Regions from separate parts of the Bradyrhizobium sp. CCBAU 65884 genome, predicted to be linked through region 2. Evidence: predicted binding sites of a transcription regulator. Region 2 holds the regulator's gene; each other region holds the start of a gene.
The links. Region 2 encodes LexA, which represses DNA repair genes until DNA is damaged. Its sites were predicted from a motif close to TGTTCNNNNTGTGTTCNG; they were not measured.
Positions count from the first base shown of each region.

Region 1 (7,711 bases), on a different contig from region 2:
GACAGACCGCCGATGGAACGGATGAGATGACGGCGCGTGATCATGAAGACCCGATCGTAATGCGCCTTGTTGATGCGGTCCGATTGGAGCGGAATTGGGGTGCGTTCGTGCAGAACGTCTGCACGAGATTACCAGAAATTCATGATAGAAGGAGCGCGCTGCATTGGCGCAGCTCAGTCGTCGCTCTCGTCCGTGCCGAACAGGCCGAATTGTGCCGCCGCATCGCGCGAGGGCTCGGCGATGCCGAGATGGCGGAAGGCATGCGAGGTGAGCAGACGGCCGCGCGGGGTGCGCTGGAGATAGCCGCACTGGATCAGATAGGGCTCGATGATGTCCTCGATCGCATCGCGCGGTTCAGACAGTGCAGCAGCCATGGTCTCGACCCCGACCGGGCCGCCGCCATAGTTCATCGCGATGGTCGTGAGGTAGCGACGGTCCATCGCGTCGAGGCCCGCGGCATCGACCTCGAGCGCGCTCAGGGCGTGGTCGGCGATCTTGCGGTCGATCTTGTCGGCATCGGCCGCCGAGGCGAAATCGCGCACGCGGCGGAGCAGGCGGCCGGCGATACGCGGCGTGCCGCGAGCGCGGCGCGCGATCTCGTTGGCGCCGTCCGCGCTCATGCCGACATTGAGCACCCGTGCCCCGCGGGTGACGATGCTTTCGAGTTCCTCGATGGTGTAGAAGTTGAGCCGCACCGGAATGCCGAAACGATCGCGCAACGGATTGGTGAGCAGGCCGGCGCGCGTGGTGGCGCCGACCAGGGTGAATTTCGACAGCTCGATCTTCACCGAGCGCGCCGCCGGGCCCTCGCCGATGATGAGGTCGAGCTGAAAGTCCTCCATCGCGGGATAGAGCACCTCTTCCACCGCCGGGCTCAGGCGGTGGATCTCGTCGATGAAGAGCACGTCGCGCTCTTCGAGATTGGTGAGTAGAGCTGCGAGATCGCCGGCCTTGGCGATGACGGGACCCGACGTGGCACGAAAGCCGACGCCGAGCTCCTTGGCCACGATCTGCGCCAGCGTGGTCTTGCCCAGGCCCGGGGGACCTACGAACAGGACGTGATCCAGCGCCTCGCCGCGCTTGCGCGCCGCCTCGATGAAAATGGAGAGGTTCTTGCGCGCCTGCTGCTGGCCGACGAAATCGGACAGCGATTGCGGGCGTAGCGCGGTGTCGCCGACATCGTCGCTGCGGCGCTCGGGCGAGACCATGCGGTTGGCCTTGGGATCGCTCACTCAGCGAACTCCTCGTAGGGTGGGCAAAGGCGCGCTTCGCGCCGTGCCCACCATGTCTCCGATCGGTTGAAAGATGGTGGGCACGCTGCGCTTTGCCCACCCTACGAGACCGACCATTGCCGCGCTCACTTCGCCAGTTCCTTCAGGCCGAGGCGAATGAGCTGCGCCGTCTCGGCATTCTCGCCCGCGCTGCGCGACGCGGATGCAATGGCGGCGGCCGCCTGCGGCTGGCCATAGCCGAGATTGACCAGCGCCGAGATCGCGTCCGCCACCGGGCGCGGTGCCCGCTGGTCGTCGACGGCGCCGGCAAGATGCACCACAGCCGGATCGACATTGGCGAAAGCCGGCGCCTTGTCCTTTAATTCGGTAACGATGCGCTCGGCGACCTTGGGGCCGACCCCGGGCGTGCGCGCCACCGCGGCCTTGTCGCGCAGCGCAATGGCGTTGGCGAGATCGGACGGCGCCAGCGTGCCGAGCACGGCGAGCGCGACTTTTGCGCCGACGCCCTGCACGGTCTGGAGCAGGCGAAACCATTCGCGCTCCTGGTCGGTGCGGAAGCCGAACAGTTTTATCTGGTCCTCGCGGACATAGGTCTCGATCGACAGCACGGCGGCCTCGCCCGGCTTGGGCAGATGTTGCAGCGTGCGCGCCGAGCAATGCACCTGATAACCGACCCCGCCGACGTCGAGGAGCACATAATCCTCGCCGTAGGAATCGATCAGGCCCTTGAGCTTGCCGATCATCGCTGCGCACCCACTGCTTGAAGGACGCGCGGCAATGTCGGTGCGTTCCCTCCCCCCTTGTGGGGGAGGGTCAGGGAGGGGGGTGCCACACGGGGATTCTCTCGAGAGCGCGAGGACGGCGTGCCCGGCTCATCAACGACGGCAACACTGCTGCTGCGGCTACCCCCCTCCCCAGCCCTCCCCCACAAGGGGGGAGGGAGCTGTTCGAGCGTGCAACTCATAACCCCGCCACCTTCAGCCTGAGCGCGGTGCTCTGGCGGTGATGGGCGTGGGTGATGGCGATGGCGAGCGCGTCGGCGGCGTCGGCGGACGGCGGCTCGGCCTTGGGCAGCAATATCTTCAGCATCATCGCGATCTGTTGCTTGTCGGCATGGCCGGCGCCGACCACGGTCTTCTTGACCTGGTTCGGCGCGTATTCGGCGACAGAGATACCGAACATCGCGGGCGCCAGCATGGCGACGCCGCGGGCCTGGCCGAGTTTCAGCGTCGCAACGCCGTCCTTGTTGACGAAGGTCTGCTCGACCGCGGCTTCCATCGGCTGATGGTTCGCGAGCACGGCCGCGAGCCCCTCGTGGATCGCGAGTAGCCGGCGCGCCAGCGGCAAATCGTCCGGCGGTTCCACCGAACCGCAGGCGACATAGATCAGGCGATTGCCCTCGGCCTCGATCACGCCCCAGCCGGTGCGGCGGAGGCCAGGGTCGATGCCGATGATGCGAACGGGGCCACGAATCGGGAGCGCAGTCATGGGCCAGTGATAGCGGCTGGCTGCCGTGGGGGAAACAGAAACAGAACGGAAGTAACAGGGGAAGTGGCGTCTGGTGCCCCGGGCGCGACGCAGCGCAAAGCGGTGCGGCGCTGAACCGGGGCCCATTTTGCCACCGATGCTTAGAGAACGATGGGTCCCGGCTCTGCGCAGCAGCGCACCGGACGATGCTTCGCATCGCCGGGGACGCTGCAGCGCGTCCGGGACACGGTGAACTTCAGCCGCCCATCTTCGCGACCAGCGCGTCTGACACCTCGAAATTGGCGTAGACGTGCTGGACGTCGTCGTGCTCGTTCAGCAGATCCATCAGCTTGAGCAGCTTCTCGCCGGTCTCGTCGTCGACCGCGACCGTGTTCTGCGGCTTCCAGATCAGCGCGGCCTTGCGCGGCTCGCCGAACTTGGCCTCCAGCGCCTTGGCGACGTCGCGATAGCCCTCGGTCGAGGCATAGATCTCGTGACCGGCTTCGCCGGAGACGACGTCGTCGGCGCCGGCCTCGATCGCGGCATCGAGCACGGCATCGTCGGAGGCCACGCTGCGGTCGTATTCGATGATTCCGGTGCGATCGAACATGAAGGACACCGAGCCGGTTTCGCCGAGATTGCCGCCCGACTTGGTGAAGAAGGAGCGGATGTCGGAGGCGGCGCGGTTGCGGTTGTCGGTCAGCGCCTCGACGATGACGGCGACGCCGCCGGGGCCATAGCCCTCGTAGCGGATCTCGTCATAGTTCTCGCCCTCATTGCCGAGCGCCTTCTTGACGGCGCGCTCGATATTGTCCTTCGGCATGTTCTCCTGGCGCGCCGCGATGATGGCGGCGCGCAGGCGGGGGTTCATGTTGGGGTCGGGCGTGCCCAGCTTGGCCGCGACGGTGATTTCCCGCGCCAGCTTGCCGAACAGCTTCGACTTCTGGGCATCCTGCCGCCCCTTGCGGTGCATGATGTTCTTGAATTGGGAATGTCCGGCCATGCGTGGTCTCTCGGGGGTCTCTTGGAAGCGTACGCCAATGAGGGTGGGAAACGCGGCCTTATAGGCCGCCAACCCACCGGAATGAAAGGGTCTCGGATACCTTAAGGTAACACCGTACAGGCCCCTGCCTAGAGGTGAGGCATCGTTAACCCTGACTTCATTCCAGCCTGCGAAAATAACCTCCGAGCGTCCCCCGACAAGAGAGACCTGATGGCATTCGGACTATTTCGGAAGCGTCTGCCGGATATGGCCGCGCCGGTGGCAGCCGCAGAGGCCGCGCCGCCGGTGACCCAGTCCGAGCCCGCCCCAGCCGAAGGTGATTCGGCACGGGAGATCCTGGAATTACTGGAACTCGAGCTCGGCGCGATGATCCGCCAGCTCGAGCGCGCCGCCAATTCGGTGGCGGGCGGCGCCGAAGCGACCGCATCGACGCTTGCCGCCATCCGCGACCGCACCGACGCCCTGACCGGCCGGACCAATGCCGCGCAATCGACCGCCTCGACCTTCGCCCATGCCGCCGACAAGTTCACCCAGTCCGCGCTGGGGATCGGAGCGCAGGTTCGCGAGGCCGGCAAGCTCGCCGACGAGGCCAGCGCCGCGGCGCAGGAAGCCCGCGCCAATGTCGATCGCCTGCGCGAATCCTCCGCCGCCATCGGCAATGTCGTCAACCTGATCGCGCAGATCGCGCGGCAGACGACGCTGCTCGCGCTCAACTCGACGATCGAGGCCGCACGCGCAGGCGCTGCCGGAAAAGGCTTTGCGGTCGTCGCAACCGAGGTCAAGGCCCTCGCGGTGCAGACGCAAGGGGCGACGGAAGAGATTACGAAGAAGATCGACGCGCTGCAGCGCGACGCCGCCGGCTCTGCCGATGCCGTGCACCGCATTTCGCAGGCGATCGAGGCGATCCGCCCGGTCTTCGAGACCGTCAACGGCGCGGTCGCCGAACAGAACGCCACCACCAGCGAAGTTTCCGGCAACGCCGCCAGCGCCTCGGAGTTCATCGTCTCGGTCGGCGAGAGCGCAGCCGAGATCGATGCCGCGACCAAGGCCGCCGAGAGCCACGGCGAGAACGTCGCCAGTGCCGGCAAAGCCGTCACCACCTTCGCACAGAAGCTGAAATCGCGCTGCGCCGTGCTGCTCCGCCAGAGCGAGCACGACGACCGCCGCAAGACCGAACGGCTGCCCTGCCATCTCAAGTTCGAGAGCCCGCGCGGCGTGATGCCGGTCTATGAAATCTCGATGGACGGCGTGCTGATCGGCGGCGCGGATGCAGGCCGGCTTGCACCGCAAGCGATGATCGAAGGCACCCTCGAAGCCGTCGGCGCCTGCCGCCTGCGCGTGGTCGAGCAATCCAAGGCCGGTGCCCGCGCGCAATTCGCCAGCCCCAATGCCGAGCTCCGCGAAAAAATCGAGGACAGGCTCTGGGCGATCCACGAAGAGAACACGGAGTTCGTCACCCGCGCCATGGAAGCGGGCAACGCGCTGACCCAGATCTTCGAGCAGGCCGTTGCCCGCGGCGAAGTCAGAATCGACGACCTGTTCGACACCGACTACGCCGAAATCGCCGGGACCAATCCGCAGCAATACCGCACGAAATATCTCGACTGGGCCGACCGCGCGCTGCCGCCGTTCCAGGAGGTCTTTCTGGCCAAGGACCAGCGCTTGGCGTTCTGCGCCATGGTCGACCGCAACGGCTTCCTGCCGGTGCACAACAAGATCTATTCGCACCCGCAGCGGCCGGGCGACGTCGCCTGGAACACAGCCAATAGTCGCAACCGCAGGATATTCAACGACCCGGCGGGGTTGGCGGCCGCACGCAACCTGCGCTCGTACCTGGTGCAGAGCTATGCGCGCGACATGGGCAATGGGAATACGGTGATGATGCGCGAGATCGACGTTCCGATCCGCGTGCAGGGCCGGCACTGGGGTGGATTCCGCACGGCCTACAAGCTCTAGATCCTGGTCCGAAAAAATGTCCCGCAATTTTTCGAGCGGAATAGAGAAATAAGGCGCGAATTGCGCCTGAGTGCACGCTCAGGCAAGACGCCGACCGCGAATCATCCTTTTAAACTGAATTGGAATGGGAATGCCGCCGTGAGCCGGGGTGCGGCTCTGACTGGAGGACTCATCGAACATGTCCGTCGTACAACTTGCAGTCATGGACACCGGCTCCAATCGCACGCTGGCCGAGCGGCTGATCGATCAGCTTGCCGACCGCATCGGCGGCCTCGGCGTGGAACTCGCCGATATCGCCGGCAACGTCCAGGAAGTCGCGAATCGCGTCGCAAACCAGTCAGAACGGTTCCACCATCTCCAGGAGACCGCCGAGACGATGGTCTCGGCCAACCACGATATCGCCAATGCATCGCAGGCCGTGCAAACCACCACGTCCGCGGCGGTTGGCGAGATCGCGCAATCGCGCAGCGCCGTCGACACCGCGGTCAACCACATCTCCGAGCTCGTCGCGGCGGTGGAGCGCATCGAGGCGCGCCTCAGCGCCGTCGGCTCGGCGCTGGCGCAGGTCGCGAAAGTCTCCGGCTCGATCGAGGCGATCGCGAAGCAGACCAATCTGCTGGCGCTGAACGCAACCATCGAAGCCGCCCGCGCCGGCAATGCCGGTCGCGGTTTTGCCGTGGTGGCAAGCGAGGTGAAGAACCTCGCGGAAGCCACCCGCCAGGCCACGCACCAGATCTCCGACACCGTGCGCGATCTCGACGGCCAGATCGAAGGCCTGATCGGCGAGAGCAGCGACGCCTCGCAGCGCGCCAAGACCGCAGGTGAAGGCGCGCAAGCGATCTCCGGCATCATCTCGCGGGTTCAGCAGGGCTTCGCCTCCGTGGAGGCGGAGATCGGCAGCGTCACGCGCGCGGCAACCTCCAATCTCGGACATTGCGACACCGTCATCAGCGAGCTGAACGAACTCGCCAAGGGCGTCGACCTCTCCTCGCGCGATCTCAAGAGCGCCGATCAGCGCGTGACAAAGCTGCTCGACACCTCCGAAGGCCTGATCGCGCTGATCGCCGACAGCGGCGTCGAGACATCGGACGCACCGCTGATCCGAATCGTCGTCGAGACCGCGAAGCGGATCTCGACCGAATTCGAGGCCGCGATCGATCGCGGCGACATCACGCTCGACCAGCTCATGGACGAGACGTATCGCGAAATTCCCGGCACCGATCCAAAGCAGTACCTCACCAACTACGTCGACTTCACCGACCGCGTACTGCCCGCGATCCAGGATCCGATCCAGAAATCCGATCCCCGCATCGTGTTCTGCGTCGCCTGGGCCAAGGGCGGCTATCTGCCGACCCACAACCCCAACTACCGCCTGCCGCAGGGCAAGGACCCGGTCTGGAACAACGCCAATTGCCGCAACCGCCGCCTGTTCAACGATCGGGCAGTGCAGAAGGTCGCGGCGAACACCAAGCCGTTCCTGCTCCAGACCTACCGGCGCGACATGGGCGGCGGGCAGTTCGTGCTGATGAAGGACCTGTCCTCGCCGATCGTGATCCGCGGCAAGCGTTGGGGCGCCTTCCGGATGGGTTTCCGGCAGAGCTGAGGGCCGCTCAGTCAAAAATCTGAAAAACAACCCCATGCACAGTAGCCGGGGCGTCCGAAATCAATGGCTTACGCCGGCAGCCTCCGGCCCGTTTTGACTCGTCGGGCAAAACAAGGGCACAATGCTATTATTCCGAAGTTCGGCATCCGAGCTTGGCAAGGCCGGAGCAAGCGCCTCGTCCTTCGAGACGCCCGCTCACGCGGGCTCCTCAGGATGAGGCTTCACTGCATCGGTGTCCGGTTGAAACTGCTGCTGCGGACTCCGTCCTCATCCTGAGGGCCCGCCGGAGGCGGGCGTCTCGAAGGATGGGCCGCAGGCGAGGTTCGCCGTCGCGCGGCTCTCCGGTCACGAAACTTTCCCAATCGCACGACTTTCGTCATCGCATGATTTTGCGCATCCGCACGACAATCTGCGGTGATCGACGACGCGCGCGCCGAAAAAGCATCAAAA
Region 1 is NZ_LBJU01000124.1:67,816-75,526, forward strand. Features, by position in the region: gene XI03_RS25260 (metallophosphoesterase) at 1-44, opposite strand, end outside; gene ruvB (Holliday junction branch migration DNA helicase RuvB) at 174-1,208, opposite strand; gene ruvA (Holliday junction branch migration protein RuvA) at 1,358-1,975, opposite strand; gene ruvC (crossover junction endodeoxyribonuclease RuvC) at 2,193-2,720, opposite strand; gene XI03_RS25280 (YebC/PmpR family DNA-binding transcriptional regulator) at 2,956-3,702, opposite strand; gene XI03_RS25285 (methyl-accepting chemotaxis protein) at 3,913-5,658, shown strand; gene XI03_RS25290 (methyl-accepting chemotaxis protein) at 5,837-7,261, shown strand.
Region 1: the regulator LexA is predicted to act here: its motif matches at 2,751-2,768, upstream of ruvC (crossover junction endodeoxyribonuclease RuvC).

Region 2 (7,711 bases):
AGGGCCTGGAGTGGCGGACCGTGAAGATGATCAAGGACAAGTTCAGGATTCCGCTGATCCTGAAGGGCATCGCCACCGCCGAGGACGCCCAGATCGCGGTCGATCACGGCGTCGAATGGATCTACGTCTCCAACCATGGCGGCCGCCAGCTCGACCATGGCCGCGGCGCCATGCATGTGCTGCCCGAGATCGTCGAGGCCGTGAAGGGCCGCGCCAAGATCATGGTCGATGGCGGCATCTGTCGCGGCACCGACATCGTCAAGGCGATCGCGGCGGGCGCGGACATGGTCGGGATCGGCCGGCTGCAATGCTGGGCGCTGGCGGCGGCTGGCGAGGCCGGCGTCGCGCGGATGCTGGAGCTGCTGGAGGACGAGGTGCTGCGCTGCCTCGGCCTTTTGGGCGCCACGTCATTTGCCGAGGTCGACAAATCCTGCCTGCATCCGGCGACCGCCACCAACGCACCGAGCGTGTTCAGCGCATTCCCGCTGTTCGACCACGATCCGTATCGATACTGAGTGAAAAGGACGCAATGACATCGCTCTCTCCCGGCAGCGCGGATGCGCTGCTGTTCGATCTCGGGCGCGTGGTGCTCGACATCGACTTCTCCAAGGCGATCGCCTGCTGGGCGGGACATGCCGGCTGCCAGCCCGAGGCCATCGTCGCGCGCTATGTGCGTGACGAGGCTTACCGGCTGCACGAGGTCGGCAAGATCAGCGACGAGGACTATTTCGCTTCGCTGCGTGCTTCGCTCGGCATCGGCATTTCGGACGCCCAGTTCCTGGAAGGCTGGAACGCGATCTTCGCCGGCGAGATGCCTGATATCGCCGAGCTGCTGCCGCGCGCGGCGAAACAGATGCCGCTCTATGCCTTCTCCAACACCAACCGGCCGCATGTTGACTATTTCTCGAAGGAATATGGCGAACTGCTCGGCCATTTCCGCGCGCTGTATCTGTCGTCCAGCATCGGCCTGCGCAAACCCGACGCGGAAGCCTTCGACCATGTCGTCGCCGCGATCGGCGTGCCCGCAGCACGTATCGTGTTCTTCGACGACCTCGCCGAGAACATCGAAGGCGCGCGGTCGCGCGGGCTGACGGCGGTGCATGTGACGTCGCCGCGCGACGTCGAGAACGCCTTGAAGGCATTGGGCATCTGACGATCTCCGCTCATCGGGAGGCGCCAACGTCGGGCAGCCCTCCCGGAGCCAATTTTGCCCAAAATGAGGAACCAGAGCGCTTTGTGCATTTTTGTACGGAGTTCCGGGAACGGAATGGCCCCTTCCGGACTCTTGAGTCCGTTGGGACTTCTACACCGGACTTATGGACGTGCTGGGCAAAACCTATCTCACCAAGCAAGCCTCTCTCCTGCTTGAATTCGCAAGAACCACCTCGGATTCTGACCTTTCCGCCAAGCTGATCAGCAAGGCCGCCGACCTGAAATCCCAGGCCGATCCGCTACCCGACAAGGATCAAGGGCCGAAGGCTCCCGACGTCGCGCTGGACGACGGGCCGGACCGGCCGAGCGGGAGTTGAGCGATGCCGGCCGTGGCACTCATCATTCTCGTCCTCGCCATGGCCACCCTCCTGCCGATCGGCCTCATTCTCTGGATCATGCCACGCCAAGCCTGAGCCTGCCTTCGATCCAGGGCCGGAAAGCGGCAAGATAAATCGTGCCCGCTCCGCATTTTTGCCTCTGCCCCCGCGCTCGGCTAGAAGACTGTCGGAACATTTCGTCCGAACGTGCCGAGCAGGAGTTTCGCCGTGGCCTTGATGCCGGTTTCCGACGCCCTTGCTGCGGTGCTGGCGGGTGCAGAGCCGCTGCCTGCAGAGATGGTTTCACTCGACGAAGCCTACCATCGCGTGCTCGCGCAGGACGTCGCTGCGCGGCGCACCCAACCGCCCCAGGCGATGTCGGCGATGGACGGCTACGCCGTGCGCGCGGCCGATGCGGCAACGATCGATTCCAGGCTGACGATGATCGGTGAGGTCGCAGCGGGCCGTCCGTTCACGGAAAGGGTCGGCGCCGGCGAAGCCGTGCGGATCTTCACCGGCGGCGTCGTTCCCGACGGCGCCGACGCAGTCGTGATCCAGGAGGACACGATCGCCGAGGGCAAGCACGTAACGATCAAGGAAGCCGCGATCGTGGGTCGGCACATCCGCCCCGCCGGCGTTGATTTCCGCGAGGGTGACGTCCTCCTGCGCAAGGGAACCCGTCTGACAGAGCGCGATCTCGCCCTCGCCGCTGGAATGAATCACCCGCAACTCGCCGTCTGCCGTCGTCCGAAGGTCGCGATCCTCGCCACCGGCGATGAACTGGTGATGCCGGGCGCGACGCCCGGGCACGGCCAGATCGTCTATTCCAACGGCTATGCCCTGCACGCGCTCGCCCGCAGCGAGGGCGCCGAGACCATCGACCTCGGTGTTGCCGCCGATACGCTGGAGGCCACCACCGCCGGCATCCGCCGCGCGCGCGAAAGCGGCGCCGACGTCCTGGTCACGACCGGGGGCGCATCGGTCGGCGACCACGATCTGGTCCAGCAGGCGCTGAAGGACGAAGGCATCGCGTTGGCGTTCTGGAAGATCGCGATGCGGCCCGGCAAGCCGATGATGCACGGACGCTTAGGGACGATGGGCGTCATTGGCCTGCCCGGCAATCCCGTGTCGTCCTACGTGTGCGCCTTCCTGTTCATGGTGCCGCTGATTCGCGCGCTGGCAGGCCGTTCGGTGATTCATCACCATCGCGAGCGCGCCGTGCTGGGCCGCGATCTCGGCGCCAATGACCAGCGCCAGGATTATCTGCGCGCGCGCCTGGAGCTGCGCGACGACGGCACGCTCGTCGCCCTTCCCGTCAGCCATCAAGACTCCTCTCTGCTTGCGAATCTTGCTGCAGCACAGGTACTTCTCGTGCGCGCACCGCTTGCGCCAAAGGCCGAGGCCGGCAGCCCCTGCGAAGTGCTGCGGCTCCCCGTCTGAACTGCGCGGCCACACGCATTCCGCGAGTTTCGCTCTGTTCACGGTAAATTAAGCAGTTGCGGAACATGTATCGAACATATAGTGTCCGTTCATGATTTGTTTCGAGGATGTAGCGGCTTATCGCTGAACTCATCGTCTCGGAATCGAACGACATCAACCGGGGGACTTTGGTCGAGATGTTAACGCGCAAACAATACGAGCTTCTGCGGTTCATCAGCGAACGCTTGAAGGAAAGCGGCGTGCCGCCGTCCTTCGACGAGATGAAGGATGCGCTCGACCTGCGCTCGAAGTCAGGCATCCACCGCCTGATCACCGCACTCGAGGAGCGCGGCTTCATCCGCCGCCTGCCCAACCGCGCCCGGGCCATCGAAGTGATCAAACTGCCGGAGCTCCAGGCTGCCGCCGGCAACCGACGCGGCTTCACGCCAAGCGTCATCGAGGGCAATCTCGGCAAGCTACGCGCGAGCTCCAGCCCGTCCGCGGACGAGGGCGAGCGGCCCGTTGCGGTGCCCGTGATGGGTCGCATCGCGGCCGGCACCCCGATCGAGGCGTTGCAGACCCGCAGCCACACCATCAGCGTGCCTCCGGACATGCTCGGCTCCGGCGAGCATTACGCGCTCGAAGTGCGCGGCGATTCCATGGTCGAGGCCGGCATCCTCGACGGCGACATGGCGCTGATCCAGCGCAACGAGAGCGCCGATACCGGCGACATCGTGGTGGCGCTGATCGACGACGAAGAAGCCACGCTCAAGCGCTTCCGCCGCCGCGGCGCCTCGATCGCGCTGGAGCCCGCCAATGCCGCTTACGAGGTGCGCATCCTGCCGCCGAACCGCGTGAAGATTCAGGGCAAGCTGATCGGGCTTTACCGCAAGTACTGATACCGGAAGTCTTCAGCGCCTCGCGCGCGCCTTCGGTCGGCATCGCCGATCAGAGATTGGAGCGGATTGATGGTCCGCTCCGGCTGGATAGTCTTTCTGGTTCTGCACAGATTGTCCGGCCCCTCCCCCTTTCGCGACATCCTCGGCAGGCCGCGCGAAGCAACATCGCTTCGCGGGCCTTGCGAGTTCGAGGGGGACAGCCCAACTGCGCCAGATCGTTTGAGCGCAGCCGCAGCAACGCTGGTCGCATCATGTCGCATCATCATGTCGGCTAGGACACGGCCGTGATCCAGAAAATCCGCAACGACCGCAATGCAGCGCGCACGCAGCCGAGCTGACGATACTCGGGCTGGCTGGTTTCGCCGGTCGTTGACGCGCGCCTGCCAAATGCACGGAAGCCGACTTTGTTCCTATCGAATTCGGAAAAGATGGAAAAGATAATGTGATCGGGGCTCGCGGATCCCAGCCGCAGATTTGCCTACAACCAAGCAGACCGTCACGTGCTTCCACTCTGGTAGGGGCCTGCGCCTCCGAAAGGGGTGCGGGTCGCTATCTCTGCATAGAGGAGCACCCGATGTGTGACTACAGCCTGCATGCCGTCGCGACGCGCCCCGCAGAAGTCGGCGAGACGATCGTCACGACAACATTCCGCGGCACCTCGACGCGCGGCTTCGCCTCCGAAGCCGATCTCTCCGTCGCGGTCTGCCTGCTGCCGGGAACGGAGCTCGCCTTCGCCGATAACGTCCGTTACGACAACCGCTGGATCTGGACGCGCACCGTCAACTCCCGCGTCGGCAAGTTCGGCAAGATCGATCCGCATATTCCCGATCGCCATCATGATGCGATCGAATTCCCGGACGGCAAATCCGTGCTGGTGACGCAGCTCGTCGAGGGCCAGCGCGCAACCGTGCTGCAACTGCCGGTGACTCAACCGATCGGCGAGCGCGAGCACAAGCCGCAGATCATCGCCGACAGTCGCCCGACGGTCACGCGACTGCCGATCGGCTGACGCCCTCCGGCCCGGCGGGTCCGGGGCCAGGATTGAAATGCCGTCGCCGGCCGATGCCGGCGAGCCCGGTGGGTTTGTGTTTCACGAAATTCGATCGGCGAGCGCCGCCGCACCTCGTCGCCGCACGAAGTTTGGGCCGTCCTGCCTGAATTTTGAACCTCCGCTCCGCAGCCAAATGACCGATGCTGTCGTGGTTTGAGGCGGCGGACACGCTCGATGAAAACCTTTATTCGCGTTGTTGAACTCTGGGTGCCTGACCGGACGCGCATGCGGCTGGAATTCGGCGGCGGCCTTTACGATGAAGGGCTGTCCGCGTTCAAGGCCGTCAGCGAAGAGCTGCACTTCGGATATGACGAGGGGCTTCCGGGCAAGGCCTGGGCCTGCGGCCATCCCGTCATCCTCACGAAATTCGCCAACTCCTATTTCAAGCGGACCGATCAGGCCGTCGCCGCCGGCCTCACCTGCGGCGTGGCGGTGCCGGTGTTTGCAGGCGAATTTCTGCAAGCCGTGATGGTGCTGTTCTGCGGCGACGACGAGGCGCATGTCGGCGCGATCGAACTCTGGCACAACGATCCTGATCTCTCCCACGAGATGGGCCTCGTCGACGGCTATTACGGCGCGGCGGACATGTTCGAATTCAACTCGCGCCACACTAAATTTCCTCGCGGCTTCGGACTTCCCGGACGCACCTGGAAGGCGGGCCTGCCGCTGATCATCAAGGACCTGCACGACGCCAAGAGCTTCCTGCGCTGGGAGGACGCAGCCAAGGTCGGGATCAATCTGGGTGTCGGCGTGCCCTACCGAACCGGCACCGACCAAACCTGGGTCCTGACTTTCCTCTCCGCGCAGGCAACGCCGATTGCGCGACGCTTCGAGATCTGGGTCCCGAACGAGGCCCGTTCGGCGCTGGTCTTTCGCGCCGGCGATTGCAGCGCGCAGACCGACCTTGCCGCCCGCTATGCCGCCAATTCCATTGCCAGGGGCGAAGGCAGCATCGGCGGCGCCTGGGCCGCCGGCATGCCCGCGCTCAACGACGATCTCACTCATGACGGCTCGATCGCGGGCTCTGAGGCCTGCGCAGCCGGGCTGAGCCGAATGGTGGCCCTGCCGGTCATCGGCAAGGCAAAGCTCGAAGCCGTGCTGGCCTGGTATCTGTAATCGATGGCGTCAATCGTCGGCCTGCAAGTCGGTCTCCGATGGCGTTGCGTCGCGGCTGCGGGGAGCCGCCTTCTGCGCAAGGCTGCCGTCGAAGTCACCTTCGCCCGCACCGGCCGGTAACCACGGGCGGTTCGTGCCTCTTGCCCTCACCGCCTGAACCGAAAAGCCGTCGCCACGCTGGGTCAATGCCAGCGCGCCCTGGCGAGCGAGCCGCTGCCGATCCACCACCATCGCCGCACAATCGCGCGGCGCGGGCCTCGACGTCACCACCAGTGCAGCCCGGTTGCAATCGTCCGCCAACGCGTCGATGCGCGAGGCCAGCGCGACCAGCCGTCCGTCTGCGAGCGGCGTTACGCAGCCCGACTCGTCGCACGATATGCCGCTCGCCAGCGCGCTACTGCCGGCATCGCGCGGATCGGCGTCGGCAGCCAACCACTCCCTCAGCACGAAATTGTCCTTGCCTGCCCTGATCAGATGCAAACGCCCGTCGCCGCCCCGCACCGCGACGCTCGCGCCGTCCCCGGCAATCAGGATATCGGGCTGGCGCACCGACAGCCCCCAGCCGATGGAAACCAGCAGCACGACGGCACCGCCCCAGCGCAACGGCGTACGCAGCAGGCCCATCACGATGACTCCCAGGCTCGCTGCGATCAGCGGCGCGATGCCGAACGCCGGGATGCGACCGACCGCGCCCGGCAATGCCGCCACCCAGCGCGAGACCGCGACCATCCAGTCGATGCCGATCCCCATCAGCCACCAGAACACGCCGTCGAGCCCGAACGGCGCTGCGAGCAATCCCAGCAGCCCCGCCGGCATCACCAGCGCCGAGACCACCGGCATCGCACCGAGATTGGCGAGCACGCCGTAGGGCGTGACGCGGTGGAAGTGGAAGGCGGCGTAGGGCGTGGTCGCAAGCCCGGCGATCAGCGAGGCCAGGAACAGCATCGCGATCTCGCGGCCGCCCCACATCGCGACGCGCGCGGTCGCCGAATGATCGGGTGAGGCAAACAGGTTCGGCATGCCGATCTGTACCAGCGCGACGAGACCCAGCGTCGCGGCAAAGGACATCTGGAAACTCGGATGCACAAGCGCTTCCGGCGCGACCGCGAGCACGATCAGCGCCGCCACCGCGAGCGTACGGAAGGTGATGGCGCGGCGATCGACCATCACTGCGATCAGCACCACCGCCGTCATGAAGAACGATCTTTGCGTGGCGACCTCCGCGCCAGACAACAGCAGATAGAACGCAGCCGCCACCAGCGCTGCGGCCGCCGACCATTTCTTGATGGCAAAGCCGGCCGCCAGTCCCGGGATCAAGGCCAGCAGTGCGCGCACCGCGAAGAAGACGACGCCGGCGACGACCGCCATGTGATAGCCGGAGATCGAGAGCACATGGCCGAGCCCCGAGATGAACATCGCGTCATTGACGGGCGTGGAAATCGCATCGCGCCGCCCGGTGAGCAGCGCTGTCGCGATCGCGCGGTTGTCACCTTCGAGCGTGGCACGGATGCGGGCATCGATCGCATCGCGCAGGCCCTGCATGAAGGCGGCATAACGCAGCCGCAGGCCGCCGGCATCGGGCGGGACTGAAGCCGTGATCGCGCCCATCACGAAGCCGGAGGCGCCGATGCCCTGAAAGAACATGTCGCGCGAAAAATCGTAGCTGCCGGGGCGCACCGGCGAGAGCGGCGGCATCA
Region 2 is NZ_LBJU01000114.1:103,394-111,104, forward strand. Features, by position in the region: gene XI03_RS16870 (alpha-hydroxy acid oxidase) at 1-515, shown strand, start outside; gene XI03_RS16875 (HAD-IA family hydrolase) at 530-1,153, shown strand; gene XI03_RS16880 (hypothetical protein) at 1,323-1,529, shown strand; gene XI03_RS16885 (molybdopterin molybdotransferase MoeA) at 1,758-2,969, shown strand; gene lexA (transcriptional repressor LexA) at 3,146-3,847, shown strand; gene XI03_RS16895 (hypothetical protein) at 4,422-4,856, shown strand; gene XI03_RS16900 (GAF domain-containing protein) at 5,073-6,014, shown strand; gene XI03_RS16905 (ComEC/Rec2 family competence protein) at 6,024-7,711, opposite strand, start outside.

Region 3 (7,711 bases), on a different contig from region 2:
GAGGCCCTCGAAGATTTCCTGGGCGTAGTGCAGCACCGCGCCGGCCGGATCCATCTGGAAATTGGCGCGTGCCTCGATCTTCGCCTCGTACCAGCCGCCCTTGGCCTGGTTGTAGCGCACGATCGCCATGTGATCGGTGAAGACTCGTCCGAAGCCGGGGTCCACCAGCTTGGCCACGCGGTCCTTCTCGGACGTCGGATTGGATGCGGGCTGGATGTCGAATTTCATGCTCATGTCCTTGCCTCCCGCTTGCCGGTGGCGGCGCCGTTCTGGCGCCGGCCTGCCCTTTTCGGGCCCGGCTGGCTTGATTGGTTTTAGGCCGGACCGCCGCCAGCCTTGTTACGGCCGGTTTCCGTGGCCAGCATATCGCCGAGGACATGCTTTTGCGGAAGGCGGAAGTCCAGTATGTTTTGCCGAAACGCCGCTCGACAATCGCACGGTAGATCTGATCCGGCCGTCGTCGCCTGTCCGGCTCTCTCCAGCCGCCCTGCTTCGATGCCACCCGCGCGAAACGATCTAAAATTTCGTGCTGGTCAATCGTTTTGTAACATTGAACCCAAGATACGTCAATATGCCTGACATAAATTTCGCGACTTCCTCTCACGACGCCGCCGAGCCCAAGCCGGCCGCAGACGACGGAGGCAATTTGCGCTGGGATATCATCGAGCTACTGTTCTTCGCCTATCGCGACTTCGTCGGCGATCCCGACCAGGAGCTGGAGGCTTTCGGCTTCGGCCGCGCCCACCACCGGGTCATGCACTTCGTCTACCGCTATCCCGGCCTCAAGGTCGCCGATCTGCTCGACGTCCTGCGCATCACCAAGCAATCGCTCGGCCGCGTGCTCAAGCAGCTGCTGGACGAGGGCTACATCGTACAGAAGACCGGCGACAATGACCGCCGCCAGCGCCTGCTCTACGCGACGCCGAAGGGCGAGGCGCTGGTGCAGAAGCTCGCCGGTCTGCAGACCACGCGGATCACCAAGGCGCTCGCCGAAATGGGTCCGCAGGATGCGGAAACCGTCAAGCGCTTCCTGCGCGCGATGATTGATCGCGACGATCCGGACAAGGTGCTCGAGACGATCTTCGCTTCCGTCAACCACGACGCCAAGGAGTGACCGTGACGCTCGCTGCCACTCTCGCCCGCCCGCCAGCGCGTCCGGCCGATGACGCGCCGCATCTGCTGCTCGTCGACGACGACCGCCGCATCCGCGATCTGCTCTCGCGCTTCCTCGCCGCCGAGGGCTACCGCGTCACCACCGCCGCGAGCGCCGGCGATGCACGCTCGAAACTGCTGGGCCTGCATTTCGACCTCTTGATCCTCGACGTGATGATGCCCGGCGAGACCGGCTTCGATCTCGCCCGCTTCATCCGGACATCCTCCTCCGTGCCGATCGTGATGCTGACGGCACGACACGAGGCGGAAGCGCGCATCGAGGGCCTGCAGATCGGCGCCGACGACTACGTGGCGAAACCGTTCGAGCCGCGCGAGCTGGCGCTGCGCATCAACAACATCCTCAAGCGCGCCGCGCCGCCGCCGCAGGCCACGGCGGTGGAGAAGATCGCGTTCGGTCCCTACGTCTATCATCTCGATCGCGGTGAACTGCGCCAGGGCGAGGAGGTCATCCACCTCACCGACCGCGAGCGCGAGATGCTGCGCATCCTCTCGGAGACGCCGGGCGAGACCGTGCCGCGCAGTGCGCTGACCGGCAACGGCAGCGTCAACGAGCGCGCCGTCGACGTGCAGATCAACCGCCTCAGGCGCAAGATCGAGACAGACCCCGCCAATCCGCTGTTCCTCCAGGCGGTGCGCGGCATCGGCTACCGGCTGGTAGCCTCGCCATAAATCAGTGAAGCGCGACCGATGAGCACGATCGATACCGGCCTGACGCTGCTCCGAAGCGCCGCCGGCCGCGTCTCCGCCGTCAACGGCTGGATGGGCAACGCGTTCAAGGGGTGGATGCCGACCGGCCTCTACGCCCGCGCGCTGCTCATCATGATTGTGCCGATGGTGGTGCTGCAATCGGTCGTGGCCTTCGTGTTCATGGAGCGGCACTGGAATACGGTGACGCGCCGACTGTCGGCCGCCGTGGTGCAGGACATCGCCGCGCTGATCGACGTCTACAAGGGGTATCCGCAAGACCGGGATCGCGAGCAGATCCGCCGCATCGCCCAGCAGCGCCTCGGCCTCGTCGTCGATTTCCTGCCCGCCGGCGACATGCCGCCGCCGGGACCAAAGCCGTTCTTCTCGCTACTCGACCAGACGCTGTCGGTGCAGCTCGGCCGCCAGATCGGGCGCTCGTTCTGGATTGACACGGTCGGCCGCTCCAATCTCGTCGAGATCCGCATCCAGCTCGACGATGCCGTGATGCGCGTGTTCGCGCAGCGCAGCGCCGCCTATGCCTCCAACTCGGAGATATTCCTGTTCTGGATGGTCGGCACCTCCTCGATCCTGCTGATCGTGGCCGTGCTGTTCCTGCGCAACCAGATCAAGCCGATCCTGCGTCTTGCCGACGCCGCCGAAAGCTTCGGCAAGGGCCGCGAAGCGCCGAACTTCCGCCCCAGGGGCGCGCGCGAGGTGCGGCGCGCGGCGGTCGCCTTCCTCGAGATGAAATCGCGCATCGAGCGCACCATGGAGCAGCGCACCGCGATGCTCGCCGGCGTCAGTCACGATCTGCGCACCATCCTGACCCGCTTCAAGCTGGAGCTGGCGCTGATCGGCGACAGCCCCGAGCTCGAGGGCATGCGCAAGGACGTCGACGAAATGTCGATGATGCTGGAGGATTACCTCGCCTTCGCCCGCGGCGATTCCGGCGAGCAGTCGCAGCCGACCGACATGGCGCAGGCGCTCGAGGAGCTGCGCGGCGACGCCGAGCGCCACGGTCACACCGCGACCGTCGCCTTCCACGGCCTGCCCGTCGTGACGGTGAAGCCGGCCTCGTTCAAACGCTGCCTCGCCAATCTCGTCACCAACGCGGCGCGCTACGGCAAGGCCATCGCCATCACCGGCCAGCGCGATCACCGTTATTTGACCGTGACGATCGACGACGACGGCCCCGGCATTCCCGCGCATTTGCGCGAAGAAGTGTTCAAGCCGTTCCTGCGGCTCGACAACGCCCGCAACCAGGATGAAGGCGGCACGGGCCTTGGCCTTGCCATCGCCCGCGACATCGCCCGCTCGCATGGCGGCGACATCACCCTCGGCGACAGTCCGATGGGGGGATTGAGGGCCAGCGTGCGGATACCGGTGTAGCTGCAGCCTCACCTCTCCCCGTAAGAACGGGGCGAGGGAGCGCACCGGTTTCGGGGCAACGCTTACCTACTTCGGCAGCAGCGCCTTCAGCTTATCCATGTCGCGCACGTTCATCTTGAAGCCGCCGGGCATCACGATGTCGCCGGGCTTCTGGTCCGGTTTGCAGGCCCCAAGCCATTTGGCTTGCAGCGTCATGGTGGTATCGCGTCCCGCAGCGCCGGCGACACCGCCTTGTGCGTGCGAGGAGGTCTTCACCGTATAGGCCGAGTTGAAATCGCCCGTGATCTCGGCATGCGAGGTCGTGCTGACGCCGGCGACGCTGCACTCGGAATCGCTGACATAGCCGGTCGCGGTCTTCTTGATCTCCTGCTTGGCGCAAATCTGCTTGGCCATCGGGGAGACGTTGTTGCTCATCTCCTTGTCGACGGTCTCGTCGGTGCAGTGCTGCATGGTCATCTCGGGCACGGGCGAGCCGCTCGTGACCAGCTTCATCTCCCAAAGACCGGCCTTGCGCACCGGCAGGTCGTCGGCAAAGGCACCGCCTGCCGAAACCACGAGGCAAAGGGCCGAGCCGAGCAAAGCGAGTTTGCGCGTCATGTGAAAAGGCTCCCGGCTGAGAGAGTGCGGCGTTACGACAGCGCCTCAGTAGAGCGTGCGGATCGGCTGGTCGGCGGCGCCATACGGCACCCAGCGGCAGGAGAACGAGATGTAACCGCCCTCATAGGCCTGCACCGCCAGGAATTTCACGACCTTGCCATAGCGCGCGCAGTGATCGACCGCGGCCTGCCGGGCGTCGACCTGGGTGGCCATCGAATAGGCGATGATGCCGCCGGTGTCGTTGCCCTTGAACGGCGGCACATAATCGGCGCGCGCCGACTGGCTCGCCATCAGACCCGAGACAACCAGGCTGGCGAGAAGACCCGCGGCCGCAATGATTCGCATTCCCGTCACTCCAATTGGCTGGTCTCCAGTTTACGGTGCCGGAAGGAAAGTGGAAAGAACCCAAGCCCTGCCAACCACGAAGTTGTGGTCAACTCCTGGCGAAGTGTTGCCGCGCTGCACTTGACCTCCCCCGGCCTTCGCGGCACCGTCCAACCTTCGCAAGACTTTAGCTGTCCGGATTGACCATGCGCGCCCCCCTCCTGAAATTGCTCCGCTATGCCGCTGTGCTCGGCCTCATGTTCGGAGCGATGTCGCTCGGTGAGGCCAGGGCCGCCAATCCGCTGGAGCTGAACTTCTGGCTGAGCGGACCGCGCTATGACGGCGCCGTCGCCGATTGCGACAGGGCGCTGCCGACCATCGCCACCCAGTTCTGGGAAAAGGAAAGCACGTTCTGGAATTCCTCGTTGAGGATCACCGGCTTCTCCGCCGTTCGCGAGACCGCATTCCGGCCCTGGCAGTCCGACAACATTCCGCGCCGCTATTGCACCGGCGAGGCCATGCTCAATGACGGCAAGGTGCGCAAGGTGCACTTCTCGATCATCGAGGATGGCGGCTTCGCCGGCTATGGCAACGGCGTCGAATGGTGCGTGGTCGGGCTCGACCGCAACTGGGCCTACAATCCGGCCTGCCGCGCCGCCAAGCCCTGATCGGGAAGCCCTGATTAGGAAGCCCTGATTGGTCGCTCGAGGCGCCGAACGGCGGCCGCCCGAATTTTGTTCTTGAAATGTTCCCATCGCCTGCTAGGCTTCCTCGCACAGTCTAGTTGAGGGGCGTCGCCATGTTTCATTCCAGATTGCATTTGTTTTCCCGTCTCGTGATCTCCCTGACCCTTGCCGCCGGACTGGCCTTGCTCGCCGGCAGCGCAAACGCCCAGGACAAGCGGCAGAACGCGCCCGGCGAATTCGACTTCTATGTGCTGTCGCTATCGTGGTCGCCCTCGTTCTGCGAGGAGGCGGCTGAGCGTGGCGGCCGCTCGCAGATCCAGTGCAGCGGTCGGCCCTACGCCTTCGTGGTGCATGGGCTGTGGCCGCAATATGAGAACGGCTTCCCGGAATATTGCCAGCGGCCCGCACCGCGCCTGAACCGCAGCATCGTCTCCTCGATGCTCGATTTGATGCCGGCGCCGGGCCTGATCTTTAACGAATGGGATAAGCACGGCACCTGCTCGGGCCTCGAGGGCCGCAGTTATTTCGAGACGATCCGCAAGGCGCGCGCTGCGATCAAGATCCCGACCGAATATCTCGATTTGCCGCAGGCCAAGTCCGTGGCGCCGGCGGAGGTCGAGGAAGCCTTCATCAAGGCCAATCCGGGACTGAGCAATGCCGCCGTCTCGGTCACCTGCAACCGGACGCGGCTGTCCGAGGTCCGTATCTGCCTCAGCAAGGACCTGCAATTCCGCGCTTGCGACGAGATCGAACGCCGCACCTGCCGCCGCGACCAGGTCACCATGCCGCCGATCAGGGGTGGATAGGCCGACTTCTCAGACCGTCATTCCGGGGCCGCGAAGCGCGAAGAATCCATTGTCCCGCATAGCCGGTGGCGAAATGGATTCCGGGCTCGGTGCTGCGCACCGCCCCGGAGAATGACGGCAGTTACTTTCATCGCGCGATGTCGTAACTCTCCGCCATGAATTACCGTCACGCCTTCCACGCCGGCAACTTCGCCGATGTCATCAAGCACATCGTGCTGGCGCGCATCATCACCTATCTGCAGGACAAGCCGGGGGCGTTCCGCGTCATCGACACCCATGCCGGCGCCGGCCTCTACGATCTCGACAGCGACGAGGCGCGCCGGGGCGGCGAATGGCTGACCGGCATCGCGCGGCTGATGCAGGCACGCCTGTCGAACGAGACCCTGGCGCTGGTACAACCCTATCTCGATGTCGTCCGCGCCTTCAATCCGAAGGGTGAGCTCAAAGCCTATCCGGGCTCGCCGTTGATTGCGCGCGGCCTGCTCCGGCCGCAAGACCGACTCGTCGCCTGCGAGCTCGAGCCGAAGGCGCGGAAAGCGCTGATCGCCGTGCTGCGCCGCGACGAACAGGCGCGCGTGGTCGACCTCGACGGCTGGGTGGCGCTGCCGGCCTTCGTGCCGCCGAAGGAGCGGCGCGGCCTCGTGCTGATCGATCCGCCCTTCGAGGCCAAGGACGAGTTCGAGCGGCTGGGCGAAGCCTTCTCCACCGCCTTCGCGAAATGGCCGACCGGCATCTACGTCATTTGGTATCCCGCCAAGAACCGGCGCGCCACCGACACACTGGTCCAAACGGTGGCGCGGCTCGCAGCTGCAGCAAAGCCGCCGGGAAATTGTCTGCGCCTCGAGTTCAGCGTCGCGCCTCAGCTCGATGGCGGGGCTCTCGCCTCCACCGGGCTCCTGATCGTCAATCCGCCCTACACGCTGCAGGGCGAGCTCAAGACGATCCTGCCCGAGCTGGAAATGCCGCTCGGCCAAGGTGGTGCTGCCAGATTCCGATTGGAGGTGCCCAAGCCCTAGAGCCAAGAAGCCGTAACACTCCGGCATTCTTGGGAAAAATATGCAGGAGCGGTAGTCAATCTGCAGAGAACCGTATTATGCTGTTTCCGTGACTGGCTTTACGTTCCGCTTCCGCGAATGGTTGCGGCGGAGTGAAGGCCTAAGAAAGATCCGGCCGGACCGCCAGCGGTCCGCCCAAGGATGGCCAGCTCCCGGGCTTCGTAACGCCCGGTCATGCCGTGACGTGAGTCTGCGTCGCGGCGGAGGAGCAATGAGGGGGAGTTTCCCGATGGCCATGACGGGAACGGTCAAGTTTTTCAACGGCGAACGCGGCTACGGTTTCATCAAGCCTGACGACGGCGGCCGCGACGTATTCGTACATATTACTGCTGTGGAGCGAGCCGGACTGAAGGACCTTGCGGAAGGACAGCGTATTACTTTCGAAGTCGAACCCGACAAGAAGGGGAAGGGACCGAAGGCGGTCAATCTGGTCATCCTGTCCTAGCGGGCCTGACGCACAACATTCGGCGCAATACTTGGCGCAAAGAATACCTGGCGCAAAAAATTCCCGGCCGCGAGCGGCCGGGAGGTTGTGGTCCGGTATTTTCTTCTTCAGCTATCAGAAACGATAGTTCACGCCTGCGCGCACAACGCTGGCGCTATAGCCGTTTGACACCCCTGTAATTGCGAACTGTGTCGTCGACAGATCGATGTAGAGATATTCCAGCTTGGCGCTCCAGTTGGGGGCCAGACCGACTTCCGCACCGGCGCCGATGGTCCAGCCGGCGGTGGTGTGCGATTCCGTCCAGCCGAAGGTCTGCGCACGCAGCTCGCCGAAGGCGAGGCCGGCGGTGCCATAGAACAGCACGTTGCTGAAGGCATAGCCGGCGCGGCCGCGCAGGGTGCCGAACCACGGATTGGAGAATTTCCACGGTGCGAAGGTATCGTCGGCACCGGCGGCCTGGATGTCGCCCTCGACGCCGAACACAAACGGGCCATTCTGGAAGTTGTAACCGGCCTGCACGCCGCCGACGAAGCCCGACGGCTTCGAGGG
Region 3 is NZ_LBJU01000116.1:62,760-70,470, forward strand. Features, by position in the region: gene XI03_RS18130 (branched-chain amino acid aminotransferase) at 1-234, opposite strand, end outside; gene XI03_RS18135 (MarR family winged helix-turn-helix transcriptional regulator) at 572-1,114, shown strand; gene XI03_RS18140 (response regulator) at 1,111-1,842, shown strand; gene XI03_RS18145 (ATP-binding protein) at 1,861-3,249, shown strand; gene XI03_RS18150 (DUF3617 domain-containing protein) at 3,316-3,846, opposite strand; gene XI03_RS18155 (hypothetical protein) at 3,892-4,191, opposite strand; gene XI03_RS18160 (hypothetical protein) at 4,377-4,838, shown strand; gene XI03_RS18165 (ribonuclease T2) at 4,970-5,662, shown strand; gene XI03_RS18170 (23S rRNA (adenine(2030)-N(6))-methyltransferase RlmJ) at 5,818-6,678, shown strand; gene XI03_RS18175 (cold-shock protein) at 6,947-7,162, shown strand; gene XI03_RS18180 (outer membrane protein) at 7,277-7,711, opposite strand, start outside.
Region 3: the regulator LexA is predicted to act here: its motif matches at 4,906-4,923, upstream of XI03_RS18165 (ribonuclease T2).

Region 4 (7,711 bases), on a different contig from region 2:
CTCGTCAATTCGCGCAAGCTGCTGGTCAGGGACGGCAGCGGCGCGCCGCAATACCTGGTCGGCGTGATCGAGGACGTCACCGAGAGGATCACCAACGAGGCGCGGATCAGCCATCTTGCGCATCATGATGCGTTGACCGACCTGCCGAACCGCAGCGCCTTCAACGCCGTCCTCGGCGAACGGCTGGAGCGGGCGCAGGAGGCGGCGACCAGTTTTGCCGTGCTCAGCCTCGATCTCGACCGCTTCAAGGAAGTCAACGACGTGTTCGGCCACCCCGTCGGCGATCTGCTGATGCGGGCGGCGGCGGACCGGCTTGCCGAGGAAGCCGACGGCGCCTTCGTCGCCCGTATCGGCGGCGACGAGTTCATGATCCTGATGCCCGACGACATCAGCCGCGATGACGTTCTGGCGCTCGCCGAACGCCTGGTCGAGACCATCGGCCAGGAGCTGGAGGTCGACGACTATCTCTCCCATGTCGGCCTCAGCGTCGGCATCGCGTTTTATCCGGACGACGGCGTGAATGCCGCCACGCTGCTCGCCAACGCCGACTCGGCGCTCTACCGTGCCAAGCGCGAGGGCAGGGGCCGGGTGCGCTTCTTCGAATCCGAGATGGACCAGGAGCTGCGCGACCGCAGGCTGTTGCAGCACGACCTGCGACTGGCGCTGGAGCAGAACCAGTTCCTGGTCTACTTCCAGCCGCAGGCGCGGGTGGATGGCGAGGTCATCGGCTTCGAGGCTCTGCTGCGCTGGAACCATCCGACGCGCGGCTTCGTGCCGCCGGACCAGTTCATTCCGCTCGCCGAGGAGAACGGGCTGATCGTCCAGATCGGCGAATGGGTCTTGCGCGAAGCGTGCCGCGAGGCGGCTTCCTGGCCGCGGCCGCTGCAAGTGGCCGTCAACCTGTCGCCGATCCAGTTCCAGGCCGGCGATCTCGAACGTTCGATCCACCAGATCCTGCTGGAGACGGGGCTGACGCCGACGCGGCTTGAGGTCGAGATCACCGAGGGCGTGCTGATCGGCGATTTCACCCGCGCGCTCAATCTGCTGCGGCGGCTGAAGGCGCTCGGCATCCGCATCGCGATGGACGATTTCGGCACCGGCTATTCCTCGCTGTCCTATCTCCAGTCGTTCCCGTTCGACAAGATCAAGATCGATCGCAGCTTCATCTCCAATCTCGAGGCGACGCCGCAATCGGCCGAGATCGTCCGCGCGGTCCTGAGTCTCGCGCACGCCCTGCGTATCCCGGTCATTGCCGAGGGGGTGGAGACGGAAGCGCAGCGTGCCTTCCTGGCGCGGGAGGCCTGCGAGGAGATGCAGGGCTATCTGGTCGGTCGGCCCGCCCTGATTGAGCGCTATCTTGACCTGGTCGGCGTGACCGTGGAGCGCCGGCTCTACGCCTAGCCTTCGGGTCCAAGGCGCGGTTCATTTGGAACTTTGGCCCGGACATATATTTCCTAGCAGCGAGCCGAGGCTAGGCGCAGCAAATCTTTTGCACAACCGCCATCGGCCTGACGCAAATCGGGGCAATAAGCCCAGTGAATGCGAGGGAGGGTCTCATGGAGAACGTACGTCGCTACCGGGCGCTGGCGTCCCTCTGTCGTCAGCAGGCGGCCTACCGGCCGCTTCAGAACTGGGAACTCCTCGGCCAGGCCGAACATTTCGAATATCTCGCCGAGGTCGAGCTCAAGGCGCATTTCGACGCGTGCAATGTGCAGCACGACGAGGGCGACGCCGTACCCGCGACGTGGGAGACCCCGGTCGCGGCGTGATGGCGCCGGGCCGGCCCGGCTCAATGCGACATCAGCGTCGGGACCGTCATGGCCTGCAGCATGGCGCGGGTGACGCCGCCGAGAACGCGCTCCTGCAACCGCGAATGGCCGTAGCCGCCCATCACCAGGAGATCGAGGCCCTCGTCGGCCGCCAGCGACAGGATGGTCGGCTGGATGTCGGCGCGCGTCGCCGACAGGCCGACCGTGCGGGTCGACAGTCCGCGCCGGCCGAGATGTCTTGCCAGACCGTTCGCTGAAGCTTCCTCGGAGACCGCATCGGCCTCGTTGATGGTGATGATCACGATCTCATCGGCGCGCGCCAGGAACGGTGCGGCATCGTGCACGGCGCGGGCCGCGAGGCGGCTGCCGTCCCAGCAGATGCCGATCCGGTTCGCCTTGAAAGCTCCATGGAAGGTGTAGGGCAGGAACAGCACCGGGCCGCCGGCCTGGAACAGGATCTCGCGCGGCACGTCGTTGTCGAACGAGCCCTGCGCCGGATCTGGCTGAAGCACGACGCTGAGGTCGTGCAACCGTGCCATCTCGCCGAGCGAGCCGGCCGCGTCCACCGGGATCGCGCCCAGCGCGCGGCAGCCGTAGGAGATGCCGGCGTTCGCCGCTTCGATGCCAAACACCGCAAGCGCGGCCTCGGCCCGCTCCACCGCGCGCTCGCGTTCCAGTTCGAACACGGCCGCCACCGCGGCGCCGCCCTCCATCACGTAAGCCGCACTGGTCGCGACATAGCCGATCGCGACTGCGTCGAGATGGGCGTTGAACCGCGCCGCGAGCGAAATCGAGCCTTCGATCGCGCAGCGCATGGGGCGTTCGGTGGGGATATGGACGAGAATGTCTTTGTACATGGCGCGCCTCCGATGAACATCATCCGGTGGCCGCATTTTTTCACTGTCCGAAGGACCCGCGTTGAGCTGCATCAAATGCGCAGGGGACGACTTTCCCGGGGGCCCGCGCATTCTTTGCGAAGATTTAATCGGATGGACGGGACGTCGTAAGGTGACGATGGCCATGTTGGAAGCAAGGCGACACCTTATCCAACATGGACATTTCGACATGAACGATCGCGTCAATTCCGACACCACGTCCCGCAAGATCCTGAGGCCGCGCCGGCTTGCGCTGCTCGGCACCGTGGCCGCGCTCGGCGTGGCCGTGCTGGCGGCTGCTCCCGGCTCTTCGCCGTTCGGTCCGAGCTCCTTCATTACCCCGGCCCAGGCCGCCGAATCCGCCGCGACGCCGCCGGGCTTTGGTGACCTCGTCAGTAAGGTCAAACCCGCCGTCATCTCGGTGCGGGTCAAGATCGACCAGGACAACGACAAGAGCGCGATGCTGCAGCAGAACCGGATGGATCAGGACGAGGACACCCCGTTCGACCAGTTCTCGCGGCAGTTCGGCTTCCGTGGCCCGGGCGGCATGAACGGCATGCCGCGCCAGCGCCATCAGATGATCACGGGCGAAGGCTCCGGCTTCTTCATCTCCGCCGACGGCTATGCCGTGACCAACAACCACGTCGTCGACCACGCCGAGTCGGTGCAGGTGACCATGGATGACGGCACGAGCTACACCGCCAAGGTCGTCGGCACCGATCCGAAGACCGATCTCGCGCTGATCAAGGTCGACGGCAAGAAGGACTTCCCGTTCGTCAAATTCTCCGACCAGAAGCCGCGCATCGGCGACTGGGTGGTCGCGGTCGGCAACCCCTTCGGCCTCGGCGGCACCGTGACTGCCGGCATCGTCTCGGCCAGTGGCCGCGACATCGGCAACGGCCCCTATGACGACTTCATCCAGATCGATGCGCCCATCAACAAGGGCAATTCCGGCGGCCCGGCCTTCGACATGAGCGGCAACGTGATCGGCGTGAACACTGCGATCTTCTCGCCCTCCGGCGGCTCGGTCGGCATCGGCTTCGACATTCCGGCCTCGACCGCAAAGCTCGTCGTCGCGCAGCTGAAGGACAAGGGCGCGGTGACCCGTGGCTGGCTCGGCGTGCAAGTGCAGCCGGTCACCGCCGAGATTGCCGACAGCCTCGGACTGAAGGAGGCGCGCGGTGCGATCGTCGACAATCCGCAGGATGGCAGCCCGGCGGCCAAGGCCGGCATCGAGGCGGGCGATGTCATCACCGCCGTCAACGGCACCGCGATCAAGGACTCCCGCGACCTCGCCCGCACGATCGCGACTCTTGCGCCTGGCAGCTCAGTGAAGCTCGACGTCTTCCACAAAGGCGACAGCAAAACGGTGACGCTCGCGCTCGGCGAACTGCCGAACGAACGGCAGGCCAAGGCCGATGTTGGCAAGGACCAGCCGGGATCCGGCACGCCGCGCCTCGGTCTTGCTTTGGCTCCGGCCGGTGACGTCCAGGGCGCTGGCCAGAAGGGCGTTGTCGTCACCGAAGTCGATCCGCAAGGGCCGGCGGCGCAGCGCGGCATCCAGACCGGCGACGTCATCCTCAACGTCGGCGGCAAGGCCGTCGCCAATGTCGGCGATGTCCGTTCCGAGTTGGCGCAGGCCAAATCGTCCGGCAAGCGCAGCGTGTTGTTGCAGGTCAGAAGCGCGCAGGCGACCCGCTTCGTCGCGGTACCACTCGCCTGAGGCGAACGCCGATCGGCATGGATCAAGAAAGGCGGCCCTCGCGGCCGCCTTTTTCGTTCGCCTTCAGGACTCCCGGGAGGCGATCGATAACATTCTCGTTAACGGCAGCGACGATGACGCGGTTCGTCCGAAAAAGCCGTGTTCGCTCATCAAAGTTCCGACTCGTGCAGGTCGCCGGCGGCAACGATGCCACCGGGACCAGTTGCAAGCGTGGAACTTCGAACTTGCCGCCGGTTTCCGGAACTGGCCGCTGGTTCGCATTTGATCGGTGCCGACATGGATCGATTGAAGCTCTCGCTGAGGAGGGCGCTACTCGTGGCGCCATTCGTGCTCTGGGGCGGAAACGCTCTCGGGCGGGACGACGGCCGCTACGCGGACTCACCCCTGAAGCCATGGTTCGACAGCCTGCGCAGCCACCTTGGTCCGTGCTGTTCGGATGCGGATGGTTTTGCCGTCGCCGATCCCGACTGGGAGTCGCATAACGGGCATTATCGCGTGCGTCTCGACGGCGAGTGGATCGAGGTGCCGGACGAAGCCGTCATCACCGAGCCGAACCGCGCCGGCCGCACCATGGTGTGGCCGGTGAAGACCGCGTTCGGCGTTTCGATCCGCTGCTTCATGCCGGGCAGCATGATCTGACACAGGCCAACGTCAGCGCTTGCTGGATTTGCGCTTCGACGATTTCTTGGTTGTCCTCTTCTTGGTCGTCCTCTTCTTGGACGTCTTCTTGGACGTCTTCTTGGAGGTCTTCTTGGCGGCCTTCTTCGGGACCTTCTTCCCCTTCTTGCGTGCCTTCGACAGTCCGATCGCGATCGCCTGCTTGCGACTCTTCACACGTCCGCCACGGCCTTTGCGACCGCTCTTGGCGGTGCCCTTCTTGTAGCGGCGCATCTCGCTCTCGACATCGCTGCCGGCGCTGCGCGAGTAGCTGCGCTTCTTTGCCTTGCGTGCCATGCATGTTCTCCCTTGGCCGGGGAGAACCATTCGACACGGGCATGGTTCCGAAGGACGCGGACAGTGTTCCAGGCGCAGCCTAGAAGGAATTCGCCAGCTCGATCTCGGCTTCCAGCACCTGGATACGACGTGCGGCCTCGCTGAAGGACAGATCGCGCGCATATTGCGCGGGCTGATACGCTTCTTCGCTCAGCCGTTTCAACCTCAGCCCCTGCGTCCGTGTCATCTGCTCGGCGAGGAAAACCCTGGCGTCGTATTTGCCCTGAACCTGCATGTCGCTTCTCCGTCCTGAAATCGTGACTTGACTATATGTTCTTATTTTGTTCTAACAAGCCATGGACAACAGAATTAATGAAATTCGACGTAAAATCAGCGCCTTGAGGGTTGAGATGGCCGGCGTCGAGGCCTCCGTGCGCGATCTCATCAACGGCGACCGCGATTGCGTCCAGCAAGCCCTGGCGCAGATGGATTTGCGCCGGAAGGTCAATTTGCTGATCGGCGAATGGAAGGCTGCCGGCGGCGGCGATGTCCTGCCTGACGTTCGCGACCGGGTGCGCCTTCGTCTCGTGAAGACAGCCGTCGGTCCTGAGCGCGCGAGCACGCGGCGCTGAAACCTTTTGGGGGGCGCCGTGGAGGAGGACCCGGACACTTACCGGATCTTGAGGTTGCGCGCCGAGATTCTCGAATTAGGCTCGGCCATCCGGCAATTGCAGCGTGCGGGGCTCGACGATGCTGCGGCCCAACTTCTGATCGGACGCAAGCGGGCGCAGCTCGTGAAGACGAATGCTGCGAGCCGCCCGCTCAACTCTGAAACGCGTCGCCCGTAACCAGCTGACGCCGGCGCTCGACGATGTGGCGCTCGATTGCCGATCCCGCATCAAGAAAAAAAGCCCCACGTCGCCGCGGGGCTTTTGATGTCATGGTCGGCCTGAGCTCACTTGGTATTGCTCATGCCCTTGCTGCTCTTGTTCGTCATGGTGCCGCCCTGGTCCGAGCCGGGACCGGAGCCGCCCTGGCCGGAAGGATCCGCGCCCTTCGAGGCCTTGGTGTTGGCGCCCGTGGTCTGCGAGGACGACATCGATGATCCGTGTTTGGCCTTGTGCGACTTGGCCTGTGCGGCGAGCGGCGCGGCGGCGAGGCCGGTGGCCAACATTGCGGTGAGAACGAGTTTTGCCGTTGTCATGCGGGGAACTCCCTGAGTTAAATTGACGCAGGCAGCCAACCGCCATTTGCCGAAGGAGTTCCCGACAAACGCATCTGCCGGGCCGCCCGCACGCTTCAAGATTGCTTGTCCTCTGCGAGGATGAACACGACGCCGGTGAGTGTCGCGCCGATCGCGAATGTCGTCACCAATGTCAGGGCGAAGATGATTGCGGCCTGGCTTCCGCCGTGATCGAGCAGCTTGGCGACGGCGGGATTGGACAGGATCAGCGTGAGGCTGAAGGCGAGGCCGAGGGCTGCGCCCATCATCGCATGCGTCATCAGCTTGATGAGGCCGGTGGGAGAGATCAGGTCCGACGACTTTTTTGCGCGCATGGGAACCGCATCCCGAACTGACATGCAAACGCGGGCCATATTCGCCGGTTCCAAACGCATGAAGGAATTGTCATCACCGGCTTCATCCGACGTTCATGCCGGGCCTGCGAGGATGAGCGTCAGCAAAACGGGAACATTCGATATGGGTAAGGTAGTCTTTCTTTACCGCTCACTGGCCTATCGCAACGCGGCTGCGGACATGCTGCGCAAGGCCCGCAAACTGCCGCGCGGTGCGGAGCGAAGTGCGGCCCGCCGCTACGCGAGGGCGCTACGCGACCTCGCTCAGACGGAAGCCTGGCTCGAAGGACGCCTCGCCGAGGAAGCGCGGCCGCCGCGGCAAACCAGGATGGCGGCGTCGGGCTAAAGCATGATCCGGAAAAGTGCGCAGCGGTTTTCCGAAAAGATCATGCTCAAACAACAAACCAAAGCGCGATGACGCTTCATCCTGATCGCATCGCGCTTTAGCCCGAGGCGCGTTGCAATTCGGCTGAGCTGGGGGCGTCGAATTTTCCGGGGGCGGCCGTCGCCGTCTTGCGTGTCAGCGGCACCTTGAGGCGGCACAACAGTCCTTCGGCTCGCCAATCGAATTGCGCCTGTCCACCGAGCTGGGACTCGACGCTCGCAAGCAGGCTCCGCGTGCCGAAGCCGCGCGATTTCGGCGTCATGACGAGCGGACCGCCGGATTCCTCCCAGCTCAGCGTCAGCAGCTGGTCCTCGACCTGCCAGCCGATCGTGAGCCGTCCCGACCTGGTCGAGAGTGCGCCATACTTGGCCGAGTTGGTGAAGAGCTCGTGCAGCGCGAGCGCCAGCGTCTGGGCCGTCGCCGGCAGCAACTGGACCTCCGGACCCGCCAA
Region 4 is NZ_LBJU01000118.1:108,674-116,384, reverse strand. Features, by position in the region: gene XI03_RS20050 (putative bifunctional diguanylate cyclase/phosphodiesterase) at 1-1,401, shown strand, start outside; gene XI03_RS20045 (hypothetical protein) at 1,557-1,769, shown strand; gene XI03_RS20040 (universal stress protein) at 1,790-2,626, opposite strand; gene XI03_RS20035 (Do family serine endopeptidase) at 2,835-4,367, shown strand; gene XI03_RS20030 (hypothetical protein) at 4,644-5,006, shown strand; gene XI03_RS20025 (DUF6496 domain-containing protein) at 5,019-5,321, opposite strand; gene XI03_RS20020 (DUF3072 domain-containing protein) at 5,401-5,595, opposite strand; gene XI03_RS20015 (hypothetical protein) at 5,711-5,932, shown strand; gene XI03_RS20010 (hypothetical protein) at 5,951-6,148, shown strand; gene XI03_RS20005 (hypothetical protein) at 6,256-6,504, opposite strand; gene XI03_RS20000 (hypothetical protein) at 6,600-6,857, opposite strand; gene XI03_RS19995 (hypothetical protein) at 7,000-7,221, shown strand; gene XI03_RS19990 (HWE histidine kinase domain-containing protein) at 7,319-7,711, opposite strand, start outside.
Region 4: the regulator LexA is predicted to act here: its motif matches at 5,632-5,649, upstream of XI03_RS20020 (DUF3072 domain-containing protein).